2 regions of the Marinobacter sp. SBS5 genome follow, and region 1 is predicted to be linked to the other one. Evidence: predicted binding sites of a transcription regulator. Region 1 holds the regulator's gene; the other holds the start of a gene.

Evidence for each region. The regulator LexA, encoded in region 1, represses DNA repair genes until DNA is damaged. The targets are predictions, from matches to a motif close to CTGTNTNNNNANACAG.
Region 2: the regulator LexA is predicted to act here: its motif matches at 3,553-3,568, upstream of recA (recombinase RecA).

What each region holds. Positions count from the first base shown of each region.
Region 1 covers NZ_JBLWAZ010000003.1:493,404-500,082, forward strand. The annotation lists gene ACNQ6O_RS09385 (DUF1329 domain-containing protein) at 1-793, opposite strand, end outside; gene ACNQ6O_RS09390 (DUF6586 family protein) at 1,019-1,498, shown strand; gene ACNQ6O_RS09395 (hypothetical protein) at 1,561-1,821, shown strand; gene ACNQ6O_RS09400 (cell division inhibitor SulA) at 1,829-2,308, opposite strand; gene lexA (transcriptional repressor LexA) at 2,351-2,959, opposite strand; gene ACNQ6O_RS09410 (amidoligase family protein) at 3,130-4,131, shown strand; gene ACNQ6O_RS09415 (gamma-glutamyl-gamma-aminobutyrate hydrolase family protein) at 4,124-4,879, shown strand; gene ACNQ6O_RS09420 (SIMPL domain-containing protein) at 4,870-5,562, shown strand; gene ACNQ6O_RS09425 (translocation/assembly module TamB domain-containing protein) at 5,569-6,679, opposite strand, start outside.
Region 2 covers NZ_JBLWAZ010000003.1:602,718-609,396, reverse strand. The annotation lists gene mutS (DNA mismatch repair protein MutS) at 1-333, opposite strand, end outside; gene ACNQ6O_RS09885 (TIGR04282 family arsenosugar biosynthesis glycosyltransferase) at 436-1,065, opposite strand; gene ACNQ6O_RS09880 (TIGR04283 family arsenosugar biosynthesis glycosyltransferase) at 1,062-1,760, opposite strand; gene ACNQ6O_RS09875 (FAD-dependent oxidoreductase) at 1,892-2,986, shown strand; gene ACNQ6O_RS09870 (nicotinamide-nucleotide amidohydrolase family protein) at 2,998-3,501, shown strand; gene recA (recombinase RecA) at 3,667-4,719, shown strand; gene ACNQ6O_RS09860 (flavodoxin family protein) at 4,742-5,203, shown strand; gene ACNQ6O_RS09855 (Lon protease family protein) at 5,366-6,679, shown strand, end outside.

The DNA.
Region 1 (6,679 bases):
GCAGGCGGCGGGAACCGGAATCATAGCGCCACGCCAAGCGAGGTGAACGCACCTGATCCAGAGTCTCATGCACGAGGGTGATGGTACCGGCCAGAGTGCTGGGCGCTAAGGTATCTGTTTTAAGGAAGAAAATTTTGTTATCGATGTCGGCAAGATCTGCCCCCGGCCGGCTATACGCAAAGTAATAATCGTACTGATTAACCACCGGGTTGAATGAACCATCTCGCTGGGGCGTTGCTGAGCCACTTCGGAATGAGACCTCTTCTCCCCGATACCTAAGGATATGATTCCAGATCACTTCCAACCCGTTTTTCGGAATCGGGAAAGGACTGGTCATAATGGTATCGCGAACCCCGTTACCATTATCCAGTAACTCGGCATTCAAGGCATTCTCGTAAGATTTTTGGTAAACCTCTTCGGGAAATGCAGCCGTGCGCCGAGTTTTATAGACCGGCATAAAAAAGTTGGGGCCATACTGCTCAAGCATTTGAACATGCCCGTCCGTGAGCTTGTCTCGGTACAGATCCAGATTTTCCCGGGTTACAACGAACAGCGGCTCATCGTCAGGAAAGGGATTCTCTTCAACCGTTCCCTTTTTCCAATTCGCTGGAGGTGTTACCAAACCACCCTGCCAAGCAGGAATAGTACCGGCGTTGTTGGCGGCCCTCACCGCGCCAACCGGTGTCAATTCGCTCTTTAACCGTTTCGCTTCCTCTAGAGCCACCTTGGCCCACGCGGAACCAGACACACTCAACGCAGCAACAGTGACCGCTGCTAACAATCGGCTTCGCATCCCTTAATCTCCAACAATGATCTTATGAGCATCCATGAATTGCTCCAAGTGGCCCTTTTTGCCAAATTCAAACGCTTGTTTCAAGGGATTCTTTGTAGCTTCTTGTGTCTAAGTACCAAACAGATCAGGAGGAAAAGCCTGATTAAAAATGATACACTGAGCGGCTAATTTTGTTGAATCGGTTTAATCCTGCGCAGGGCAACTATGGCGTCTCAATGGTATTCAATGACTTCCCAAAAACTGTATCTGGCCAAGATATTACTCTCACAGCTGGAGCAACCCATTGAGCAAGCTCAAGTTAACCCCCAAAGCGCAATCCTGAAAGAGGCTATAACCCAAGGCATTATCGAGCTTATGCTTCGGGCGCGAAGCGCTTTGGTGGTCATGATTGCGCAGCACCATCAGCAGAAAGATGCAGAACCACTATCACTCGATGAGCTCAAAACCAGAATCCCCTATGAGACCCAAGATCTCGAGGATTTGGAAACGCTGCAATACACACCATCCAGCTGGTGGAATCATCTTGCACAACTTGAAAAAGCACTGAAGCAGCCGCCGGCGCCGAAAAAGACGGTATCCGCGGACAACATCATTGCTATTTCAACAGAGGATGTAGCAGATCGCTCAGCCAAGAGTTTAAGAGAAACCCTGACAGCCATGACGGATTTTGCCCGAGCCGTAGAAGATAGACACAACGAGTGGTAATCACAGCCCAGAACCACTGAGTACAACCCACGAACAAATTGCACCAAGCAAAGGCCTAAAGAATGTCACCATCGTTTTTTGAGATCGTTGAACTGCCTAACGGCGACTACGCCTTACGTCGCGTTGATGACGATGCAGCACCACTGGTCCGCATATCTTTCTCCCCCGAAGCGAAGGAAATGATGGCCGACCGGGACATGAGCATCGCAAAAGCCATGATAGCGGCAGGCATCGAGGCTACTGGAACGATTTCTGAAGAAGTTGACTGGGGAGACGAGGAGGGCGAACTTGGCGACGCCCAACCTCACTACACACTGCACTAATCGACACTCACCTCTGGCGCAGCACAACTCCGTGACTGTTCCCCTTCGCGGATGCCTTTTGAAGCGATTCAAAGGCAGAGCGCGCCAGCTTGTTGGTCCACAACACAACCGCATGGCAGGTGCCAGCACCCAACGCCAACTCAGCCAGCTGTTGGGCCGGAATTTCAGGTGTTGAGCGCAGTACCAGAATTTCACCAGTAACGATGCCATGCATATTTTGCCACTTCCCTACCAATGAATGAGGTGGATCTATCCAGGCCAACCAACGTTTTTCCTGGTTCAGTTGGGTCAACATTGGCAACAGTAGCTGAAAGTTCTCAACCTGGCCTTCCGGCAATATGATCTCGGTAACGTTACCCCGAAAATCAGCCTGCCCCGATGCCGAGCGGCGAGGCTCAGGTCGACGGTAACGCGATGAAGCTGCATGCGCCGAGACCACTGCCGCGGGTTGAAACGCCATATTATGATTGAAGCTCAACTGTTCCATCACTCACCTACCTGCGTTATTCACGTGTCGACTTTCAAGCTATCAGTGCAACTCTGAGCGCCGAATGACACCAACACCCAACCCTTCGATAAAGAGTTCCTGCTCAGCCAGATCGACTTCGATGGGGCTAAATTCTTCATTCTCGGCAATCAGCCAAACTTTATTGCCTTCCTTACGGAACCGTTTAACGGTGACCTCATCGCCCACACGGGCGATAACAATCTGACCGTTTTGAACGTCTTGAGTCCGGTGCACCGCCAGCAAGTCGCCATCCATGATGCCGATATCTTTCATACTCATTCCTCGCACACGCAGCAAATAATCCGCTTTCGGTGAAAAGAAGCTTGGTTGGAGCGCACAATGATCTTCGACATGCTCCTGCGCCAGAATCGGGCTACCGGCAGCCACTTGACCGATAACCGGCAAACCCAGATCAGGCTCGGCTTCTGGCAGACGTATTCCGCGACTCGCCCCTGGCACCATTTCTATCGCACCCTTTCGCGCCAGAGCTCTCAAATGCTCCTCAGCAGCATTTGCCGAACGAAAACCCAGTTCAGCCGCAATTTCGGCGCGGGTTGGCGGATAGCCAGTCTCATCAAGATAACGCCGGATAATATCCAGTACTTGGGACTGCCTGGCGGTTAGTTTCATGTTGGGACACTCCAGATAATGATGACTGGTTGTTTATACAGTGATTTGACTATATACAGTGTTTTATCCAGTGTAAAGTCTGCGTTCGAACATTTATGGACAGTAACGGGAAACGACATACCCCTGTGTTATGGTTATGCATAAAGTCTTCAAAGGAACTCCGACATACTATGAGCTCTTCAAAACTCAGCAATATGCCCGTTAACAGCCACACTGCAGATGGAAGCGAACGAAAGGTTGGTGTAGAAATCGAGCTATCCGGGCTTAGTTATGATGCACTTATAGAGCATGCCAGTCGGTTGCTTGGTGGCGACCCCGAGCTCCAGTCCCGTTATGTAACCAGCCTCAAAACAGAGGATGGAGATTATACGATCGAGCTGGATTCAGACCCAATCAAAGACCTCAACTTTGCCGATGAAGGCCTGCCAACCTCCATTCGGGAGCTCGCCTCCCACGCTATGGATGCCATCGATTTTGCCGCCGAGAAAATAGTACCTCTGGAAATCGTTGGTCCACCTCTACCAATGTCCAAACTGCCTATCATGGAAACACTGGTGGACGAACTGCGCGACTTGGGCGCGTTGGGTAGCCGGGAAGCGATCTATTTTGCCTTCGGCCTGCAGCTCAACCCTGAACTGCCGGATTTGGAGCCGGGCACGATCGTTCGCTACTTGCAGGCATTCGCAGCACTGTATGAATGGCTCAAATCCCGACATCAAATCGATATCAGTCGTAAATTCACCACGTATATCGAGCCTTGGAGCAACAAATACACCGAGAAGCTCATGCGGGATGACTACGCACCGGACCTAAAAGGTTTGATGAGAGACTATCTTGACAGCAACCCAACCCGTAACCGAGCATTAGACTTGCTCCCATTATTCGCCCATCTCGATGCGGACTTACTGGCAGAATATGTTCGAGACCCCCGTATCAAGAGCCGTCCAACGTTGCATTATCGGTTACCGGACTGCGATATCGACAACCCAAACTGGCATTTTTCCAGTGTTTGGAACGACTGGGTGGTGTTGGAGCAATTAGCGAATAACGCAAACGACTTGGCGGCCCTTCGTAAAAAGTTCCGAGACTCTCAAGAACTCAGCTTCCACAATCTGACCCATTCCTGGACCGAAACCACTCATCAATGGCTCCAAGAACGCGGTTATGTCTGATAGAGAAACCGAAATGGAAATTCCGGGGCTGACTATCGGCATTAGTGGGCCTGCACGACGCAGCCTTGCGCAGAGGCTAATCAGCCTTGGCCTGAGGCTGTCAGGAGCCCGCACTCACTACATACGCCCCGGCTCGCGTATTAACGTAGCCTTGCTGGATGGGCTCGTGCTCTCAGGTGGCACCCATGTGCACCCCGAGCGTTACGGTCAACAACCGCAAGTGACCGCCAAATACAACACGAAAAGGGATGACACCGATTACCATTTATTAGAACAAGCTGAGGCTATCGGCATTCCAGTACTCGGTATTTGCCGGGGTGCTCAATTCATCAATATTTTTCACGGCGGCTCTCTGTGCCAGAACGTAACCCCCCTTCGAGTGAAGACACGGCACCGCCCTTTGTTGTTGCCACTACAAACCGTGAGACTGGTGCTCGGTAGTCGGCTTGCAGCCTTAATGCCCAGCTTGAAGATCGGCGCCAACCGAATTCACAGCCAGGCCATCAAACGCCTTGGCCGTGGGCTGAGAGTGACCGCCGTAGACAACGATCTGTTTGTTCAGGCTGTTGAGAGCACGGGAAAGCAATGGTTAATGGGCGTTCAATGGCACCCCGAATACCTGCTTTATCACCCCGGCCACCGACGTATTTTTAGCCGCTTTGTTGACGCGGCCTGTGAACGAAAACTTCAGCGCCTCGAAAACGAGAGCGCCCAATGGACTGACGAAGGAGACCTTTCATGTCACTGAAGAAACCTAATATTGCCTTGGCAGCAGCATTGTTCGCCTGCACCCTCACTCCAGTGACGGCATCCGCCGGTGAAGTGAGCCTGAGTGGAGAAGGCATTGTCACCTACATCCCCGACAGTGCTCGTCTGCGCTTCACCGCCAGCGCTGAACATAGTCGGCCCGAAAAAGCCTCACAGCAAGTTGGGGAGAAGATGGTGCAGTGGCGAAAAGGCATTCGCAATATCCAAAACCAGCTTGAGGATTACTCCGATGCGGAAGTAAACCTGTACACCCGCAACTTGCCTATTCAGGAGAGGGGGCAAAAGCCGGAGCAAATGGCGGTCGCTAGCCAGACCGTGAGCTTCACGATCAGCGACCTTGAACTGCTGAACCCACTGCTGGAAGAAGCCCAGAAGCTGGGGCTTCAGTATCAACTTGGCGGAAACCAGTTCTTTCACTCCAATGAGCAGAAGCTGCAACAGAAAGCACTTGGTCTCGCCATCGAAGACGCCAAAGCCCAATGCGCCTTTGTCGCAAAACAACTCGACAAAAGCTGTGGTGACGTTGTGACCATCAACGTTAACAGTGGTCACCGCCCTGTTCCAATGATGATGTCTTCAGAGCGGTCAGCCGAGGGCACGGTATCCAGCGTTGGCCCCCAGGAAATCCGCGCGAACGTCAACGCCACCTTCGAGCTGGACTAAAGCCCGTTAGAAATCCCGCGTGTAGAAAATATCCAGTGAAGCGGCCAATCCGCTGGCCGCTTCCAAATAGAAGTACCGACCCAGATCGTACCGCAAAGCCACTGTGGTGATGGGTTCGAAGATGCCCACACCATAACGAATGCTCAGCTCGTCAGTGATGTAGCCGCTGGCAACGACGGAGGCCTGATCACCCGAGCCTTCCGCTTCAAGAAGCAGATTTTTAATGCCCAGCTCGTTACCAATGCCCTGAGTGAACTCACTGGTTTGCGTGAGGCCCAGTGAAATGGCAGCAGCGCTCATCTGACCATCGTCGCTACCTCCACGTGGTGGCCTGCCAAGTATTACGTAGGAGAGCGCATCGCTCTGAGGCATGGATGGTTCAGAGAACACTTCCGTTTCCGGGGCACTTATGGGTCCGCTCAGCCTGATCCCAGCCACAACCGTATCCACTTCTCGAACCGCTTCGATGTCCAGATAGGGTTCTGTCAGCGCGCCCACAAACACCACTCGTGCCCTGCGAAGATCCAAATCCTGGCCATAGGCTTCGTAACGGCCATTCATCAAACGCAATGCGCCCCGGGTATCCATGTTATTTCCGATTCTCAGTGTTCCCTCGAGATTCCCTGTCAGACCAAAAGCATCGAGCGTCACCTCGTCTTCGCCGACCACCACCACAATGTCCATCAGCATGGTTCGAATCGCCGGCTCTTCGCGCTCAACACCGACAATCACTTCATCTGCTGACACCGACACGGCTGATTTGGGCAGCGCCTTCACTTCAATACGACCTCTGGGCACATCAACACGGCCCGATACCGATAGTTCACCACTCCGGAAACGAATATTCAGATCAGGGTCTACTTCTACTGAGGCGTATGGCTCGAAGCTCATGGGTAGCCGGTTGCCGCTTATGTTCAGCGTCAGCTCCGGCTCTTGCTGCCAATCTATGCGCCCCGATAGCTGCCCTTTACTACGGTCATTACTCTGCCAGTGGCCGCTGATGTCTGCGGAATACCCCAAAAACTCAAGTACCAGCACCACGTCGTCCATGGGCATCGGTAGTTTAGGGTCGTAAATGCGCCCTTTGGAAAGCGAGAGCTCTCCGGTGACTCGAGGT
Region 2 (6,679 bases), 110 kb from region 1:
GGGGCCTTTGCTGGTGGCTGGGTCACCGATTTGTTCGGCAATGGCAATGGATTGGCCTGCGCGGACCATGCGCGCGATGTAGCCTTCCGCTGCGTGAAACGGCACGCCAGCCATCGGGATGGGGTTGCCGCCGGATTGGCCGCGGGCCGTCAGGGTGATGTCCAGAAGCTCGGCGGCTTTCTTGGCATCGTCGTAAAACAGCTCGTAAAAGTCCCCCATGCGGTAGAACACCATTTCATTCGGGTGTTCACCTTTGATCTTGAGGTACTGCTGCATCATTGGTGTGTGCTTGGGTGCGTCCTGTTTGGCCGGGTTCTTCGCGGATGCCGTCATATGTCCTCGGTAACTGGGGGCAATCGTATAAAAGGGTGGGATGTTACCACGAGCTGCGATGGGCTCGAAGAGCCTTTCTTGGCGATTCCGATTAAACGTGGTTTAGCCTTTGGGAGAAATCAGCTCGGGATAGTATTTAGCAAGTCGTGCCAGATCTTCAGGCTCGTCTACATCGTTCAGGAATTCGCTTTCGTGGCACGACCAGTCGAGAGCGTTCAGACGATCTCTTGTGATCGGGGCAACCTGTGCGGTGCTCCAGGGAATTTCAGTGAAAAGCGTTTCGGAAAACTGTTGTAAGCCGATAAGTGCATAGCCACCATCGGTGACCGGGCATAGGCAACTGTCGTGAGTCTGAAGTGATTGCGCCATGCTTTGCAGCTGTTTGGCATCAAGGTCTGGGCAGTCTGTGCCCATGATGAGTACGGCTGACCCCTGACTAAGACCATTCCGCGCTGCAGCCGACATGCGGGCACCCAGATCACCCGGCACCTGTGAGAACAGTTCGCAGCGTTTGGCCTCTGGCAGTTTGCGCCAATAGGGCGACGATGGGGCCGGTGTGATGTGCAGTTCAACGGGCCCCAGCTTGGCGGCCAACGCTTGTTGCACCGCCCGGCGGAACAGTCGGTCGGCCAGTGCCGCTGCATCTTGCGCCCCCAAGGCCGGTATCAGGCGGGTTTTGGCCCGGCCGGGTTGTGGTTCCTTAGCCATGATGATGATTCGGATAGGCTTCATCGGTAACGCTCTGCCAGTAGTTGGGCGGGCACGCCCCGCCAGTAAGCCCATCGGAGTTGCCACATGAGTAGGATGGTTGGCCAACTGCCGCGAGCGTCCCACCGGCGGCCGGCGGTGATCACTTTTTGTTTCAGGCACACTGGCGGGCTGATTGTTTTTAGGCGCTTACTGATTTCAATGTCTTCCATCAGCGGTTGTTCGGGAAAGCCGCCGACCTTGTTGAACAGCTCTCGAGTCATAAACAACGCCTGGTCTCCGGTAGCAATGCCGGTGAGGCGCGAGCGCCAGTTCATCAGTGTCGCGACCACCGGCAGCATCTTTGAGCGCCCTTCAATGGCTACATCAAATCGGCCCCACACCAGAGAGCTGGAGGTGAATGTGCGGACCAGAATATAGTCTGCATTGTCGGGTAGCCGTGTGTCGGCGTGAAGAAAGAGCAAATGTTCTGAGTGGCAGGCTAGCGCTCCGGCGTTCATCTGACTGGCACGGCCGGCTGAAGTGGTGATGATCTCAAAGCCTGCGCCGCGGGCAATATCTACGGTTTGGTCTATGCTGCCGCCATCGACTAAGACGACTTCGGCGCCTCGTTGTTGCCAATGTGACAAATGCGCCAATAAATTCGGTAATGCTGCCGCCTCGTTCAGCACCGGTACGATGATGGAGAGTTCAGGTTGAACCGGGGAAGTGCGTGGCACGTAAACAAGGTACTCCGTAACATTTCGGGGATTAGCGGGTCAGAAGCGATAACCTTGTTATCTAACCAGATGGAGTTGCACTTGAGAATACCTTTGTTTGTGTTGTGCCGCCGCCACTCATCGCGTGCGTTATGAAACGACTGGTTCTGATGGGGGCTGGCCATGCGCACCTGATTGCTCTCGAACAATGGGTGAAAGCGCCCCTGAAAGACGTTGAGTTGGTTTTGGTGACGCCCTCGAGATGGCAATACTACTCAGGCATGATTCCCGGCTGGATTGCCGGGCATTACACCGTGGACCAATGTCGAATCGACGCTGAACCGTTGGCCAAAGCTGCCGGAGCCACGCTTGTACTCAGTCGTGTGGTGGAAATATCGGCGGACGCTAAGCAGATTCAGCTGGCGGAAGGGAGTTTGCTGGCTTACGACTGGCTTTCAATCGATATTGGCGCGAAAACCAATCTCGAGAGTCTGCGTGGGTACACCGGGCCGCTGCTGAGCATTAAGCCATTGGAGCAGTTTCACCAGCAGTGGTTGCGCCACATTGATGGTTCTAAGGCTAAGGCCCGGGATTTGGTTGTAATAGGTGGAGGTGCAGCAGGTGCAGAGCTGGCCATGGCGATAGCCCATGCCCGCCGAGAGGGCGCTGAAACGGATGCCCGGGTAACTTTGATAACAGGCAATCAGGGGCTCCTGCCTGACTTTAGTCATCGCTTACGTAAGTTAACCCAGCGGAAGCTGACAAAATTAGGTGTGGAGATTGTTGAGCAGCGAGCTGAGGCGGCGGGCCGTTATCTGATCCTCACGAATGGCGCGTCCCTACGCCCGGATCTGGTTGTGGCCGTAACCGGTGCCGAGTCATTTTCTTTTCTGGCAGCCAGTGGGCTGGCTGTGGATACCCAAGGCTTTGTGTTGGTGAATGAGTGTCATCAAAGCGTGTCTCATCCGGAGGTTTTCGCGGCGGGCGATGCCTGTAGTCGATTGGACCAAGCGTTAAACCGGTCCGGTGTGCATGCGGTTCGTGCGGCGCCCGTGCTGGCGGCCAATCTGCGTGCAGCGACAGAATCGGGTGAATTCACTGCCTTTCAGCCGCGAGCCAATACGTTGTACCTTATTGCCTGTGGCGACAAAGTCGCGGTAGGGAGTTACGGCCCGTTCGCTTTTTCCGGGAAGTGGGTTTGGCGTTTGAAAGACAAAATTGATCGTGGGTTTGTGGGTGGTTTCTAACGGGAGATCAAATGGTGCAGGTATCAGAACAGGCACTTGAACAGGCTGGAGATCAGTTGGCCGCGGTTCTAAAGCAACAGAGCCGAACCATTGCGACAGCAGAAAGTTGCACCGGAGGCTGGGTGGCCAAAGTGCTGACCGATAAGGCCGGGTCGTCGGAGTTCATGATGGCTGGGCTGGTGACCTACAGCAACGAAGCCAAGCGGGCCATTTTGGGCGTGGAAGAGTCCGCGCTTATAGAACATGGCGCTGTGAGCGAGGCGGTGGTTCGACAGATGGTCGCAGGAGCGATAAAAGCGGCAAACGTCGATGTGGCTGTGGCGATCAGCGGCATCGCCGGTCCGGGCGGCGGTAGTGAGGGCAAGCCTGTGGGCACCGTCTGGTTTGCCTGGGGGGTGGAGGGTGAGCGTACCGAGGCTAGTGTAAAGCGCTTTGATGGTGACCGTAATGAGGTGCGGCGTCAGGCGGTTTTGTATGTTCTGCAAGGGGTTGCAGAGTTTCTGAGAACGCTGTGATGTTTTTCGCTTTACCGGGGGTTGGTCTCTGCGAACGCTTATGTTTTAATACTGTTCAAATATACAGGAAAACACTGAATAGCCTTCGGTGTATTCTTTTGAATGTCGCTGCTGACCGCAAAGATTTTGAGGTTCAGTCGTTCAGGTAAACAAGGTAGGGCAATAATGGAAGACAACCGCAAGAAAGCACTTAGCGCAGCACTTGGCCAGATTGAACGCCAATTCGGTAAAGGCGCCGTGATGAAAATGGGTGATCAGCCCCGCGAAGCCATTCCTGCGGTATCTACCGGCTCTCTTGGGCTGGATGTTGCTCTGGGTATAGGCGGCTTGCCATACGGCCGGATTGTTGAAATTTACGGTCCTGAAAGTTCTGGTAAAACCACCTTGACCCTTCAGGTGATCGCCGAAGCCCAGAAGCAGGGTAAAACCTGTGCCTTTATCGATGCCGAGCATGCGCTTGACCCTATCTACGCTGAGAAGCTGGGCGTCAACGTAGACGACTTGCTGGTATCGCAGCCTGACACCGGTGAGCAGGCTTTGGAAATTGCCGACATGCTGGTGCGTTCCAACGCCGTTGACGTCATCATCGTTGACTCGGTAGCCGCACTGACACCGAAGGCGGAAATTGAAGGCGAGATGGGTGACAGTCACGTAGGTCTTCAGGCCCGTTTGATGTCTCAAGCTTTGCGTAAGCTGACCGGTAACGTCAAGCACGCCAATTGCTTGATGGTGTTCATTAACCAGATTCGTATGAAGATCGGTGTAATGTTCGGTAGCCCGGAAACAACCACCGGTGGTAATGCTCTGAAATTTTATTCGTCTGTGCGTCTGGATATCCGCCGTATTGGTGCGGTCAAAGACGGTGACGAAGTGGTTGGTAACGAAACCCGTGTGAAGGTTGTGAAAAACAAGGTGTCTCCGCCGTTCAGACAGGCTGAATTCCAGATCATGTACGGTAAGGGCATTTACCACATGGCCGAAGTGCTCGATATGGGTGTCAAAGAAGGCTTTGTTGATAAGGCGGGTGCTTGGTACGCGTATAATGGCGACAAGATTGGCCAGGGTAAGGCTAACGCTTGCAAGTACCTGGAAGAGCATTTGGACGTGGCTCAAGAAATCGAGGCCAAAGTCCGTGAGAAGCTAATGCCTAAGCCCGTGTCAAAAGCAGAGGCAGAAGCTGCGGCGGCACCGGCTGAAGTGAGCGGAGAGCTTCTTTAACAACAGGTAGTGGAGGTGGATTATGAAGCGACTGCTTATTGTGGCTCATGCCCCATCTCCGAATACCTTGCGGTTGCGGGAAGCCGTTGAAAACGGCGCCCGTCACCCGGATATTGAAGCGGTTGAAGTGGTTGTGAAAGCACCGCTGGACGCCGGCCCCGAGGATGTCCTGGCCTGTGATGCCATCATCCTCGGTACCACTGAAAATCTCGGTTATATGTCCGGGGCCCTCAAAGATTTTTTCGACCGAAGTTACTACCCCTGTCTTGAAGAGGCCCAAGGTCTCCCATTCGCATTTTATATTCGTGCTGGGCACGATGGCACTGGTACGCGACGAGCTATTGAAAGTATCACCACCGGATTGCGTTGGAAATTGGTTAACGAACCGTTGATTTGTCGGGGTGATTACAAAGAAGAGTTTGTGTCGCAGTGCGAAGAGCTTGGTATGTATGTGGCTGCCAGCCTGGATGCGGGTTTGGTCTGATTATCTAGCAATTCGGTTGTAAAGTCCTTCGATTCTCGATATTGCCCGGTGATTAGGGCCTAATTGGATAAAAGCGGAAGTGATGCGCGACAGTCAGGAACGCAGGCACTACAATGCAAGGTTGTTTTTACCATTTGAAATCGACCTCGACGGGTACCGAACTTGAAGTCATTGCCCTTGCAACAGTTGTACAAAGCTTGTGTTCTGAAAGACCTGCCATTCAAAACGACCCGGCAATTGGAGCCCTTGGCTGAAATTGTGGGCCAAAATCGCGCTGAAGAGGCCGTTCGCTTTGCGTTGGCTATGCCCCATGGCGGTTATAACGTGTACGCGGTTGGCCGAAACGGGCTGGGCAAGCGTACGATGATGCTGCGCTATCTTGAGCATCACACTGACACCAAACAGCAAATCCACGACTGGTGTTATGTCGCCAATTTCGAAGAGCCCCGGAACCCGACGCTTCTAAAACTTCCTGCAGGCATGGGCAATCAGTTGAAGCTGGACATGGAAAAACTGATGTCCCGCTTGGTCAAAATGATTCCGCAGACATTTGAAGGTGACGGCTTCCTTGAAAGAGCCGAAAGCCTGAAAAATGATTACGTAAAAATGCAGGAAGACGAGCTGGAAAAGGTGGCAGCGCAGGCTCGACGCAAGAAGGTCAGCCTGACGGTGAGTACGCCCGGCGGATACAGGTTGGTGGCCATGAACGGAGACCAGCCGCACACGCCGGACAGCTTTAAAGAGTTGACCGATGCTCAGCGTGACAAATTTGAAGAAGTCATTAACAAGTTGGAGAAAAAGCTCCGGCAAGCACTTCGCAAGTTGGCCGACTGGGAACTGGAGTACGCCGAAAAGCAGCAGGCGTTAAATCAGGAAACACTCGAAGGCATATCCGGGCATCAGCTTGATGAGCTGGAAGCCAAGTATGAGAAGTATTCGGATGTCGTCACCTACCTGAAAGCCGTTCGCAAAGATTTGGCTGAAAATCTGGATATCTTTCTGGAAGACGGCGAAGAGCAGGCTGCGATGGCCTATGCCTCGTTGGATAGAAAGGCGCCGCGACGATATTTGATCAACCTTCTAGTGCATCAAAGCAATAGCGAAGTACCCGTGGTGGTAGAAGAAAATCCCACTTACCACAGTCTGTTCGGCTATGTGGAGAACGTCACGTACAAAGGCACGGTGTTTACCGACTTCTCTCTGATTCGTCCGGGCAGCTTGCACCGAGCCAATGGTGGTTATCTGCTGATGGATGCGGAGAAGGTACTTGAGCAGCCGTTCGTTTGGGATGCGTTAAAACGCGCACTTCGGTCGCATGTAATTGAAATTAATTCTCTCGAACGGGAATTGACTCTGTCAGGCACGATCTCTGTAGAGCCTGAAGCTGTGCCGCTGGATGTGAAAATTGTGCTCTTCGGCGATCGCGAAACCTGGATGTTGCTTCAAGAATACGACCCTGAGTTCGCAGAGCTGTTT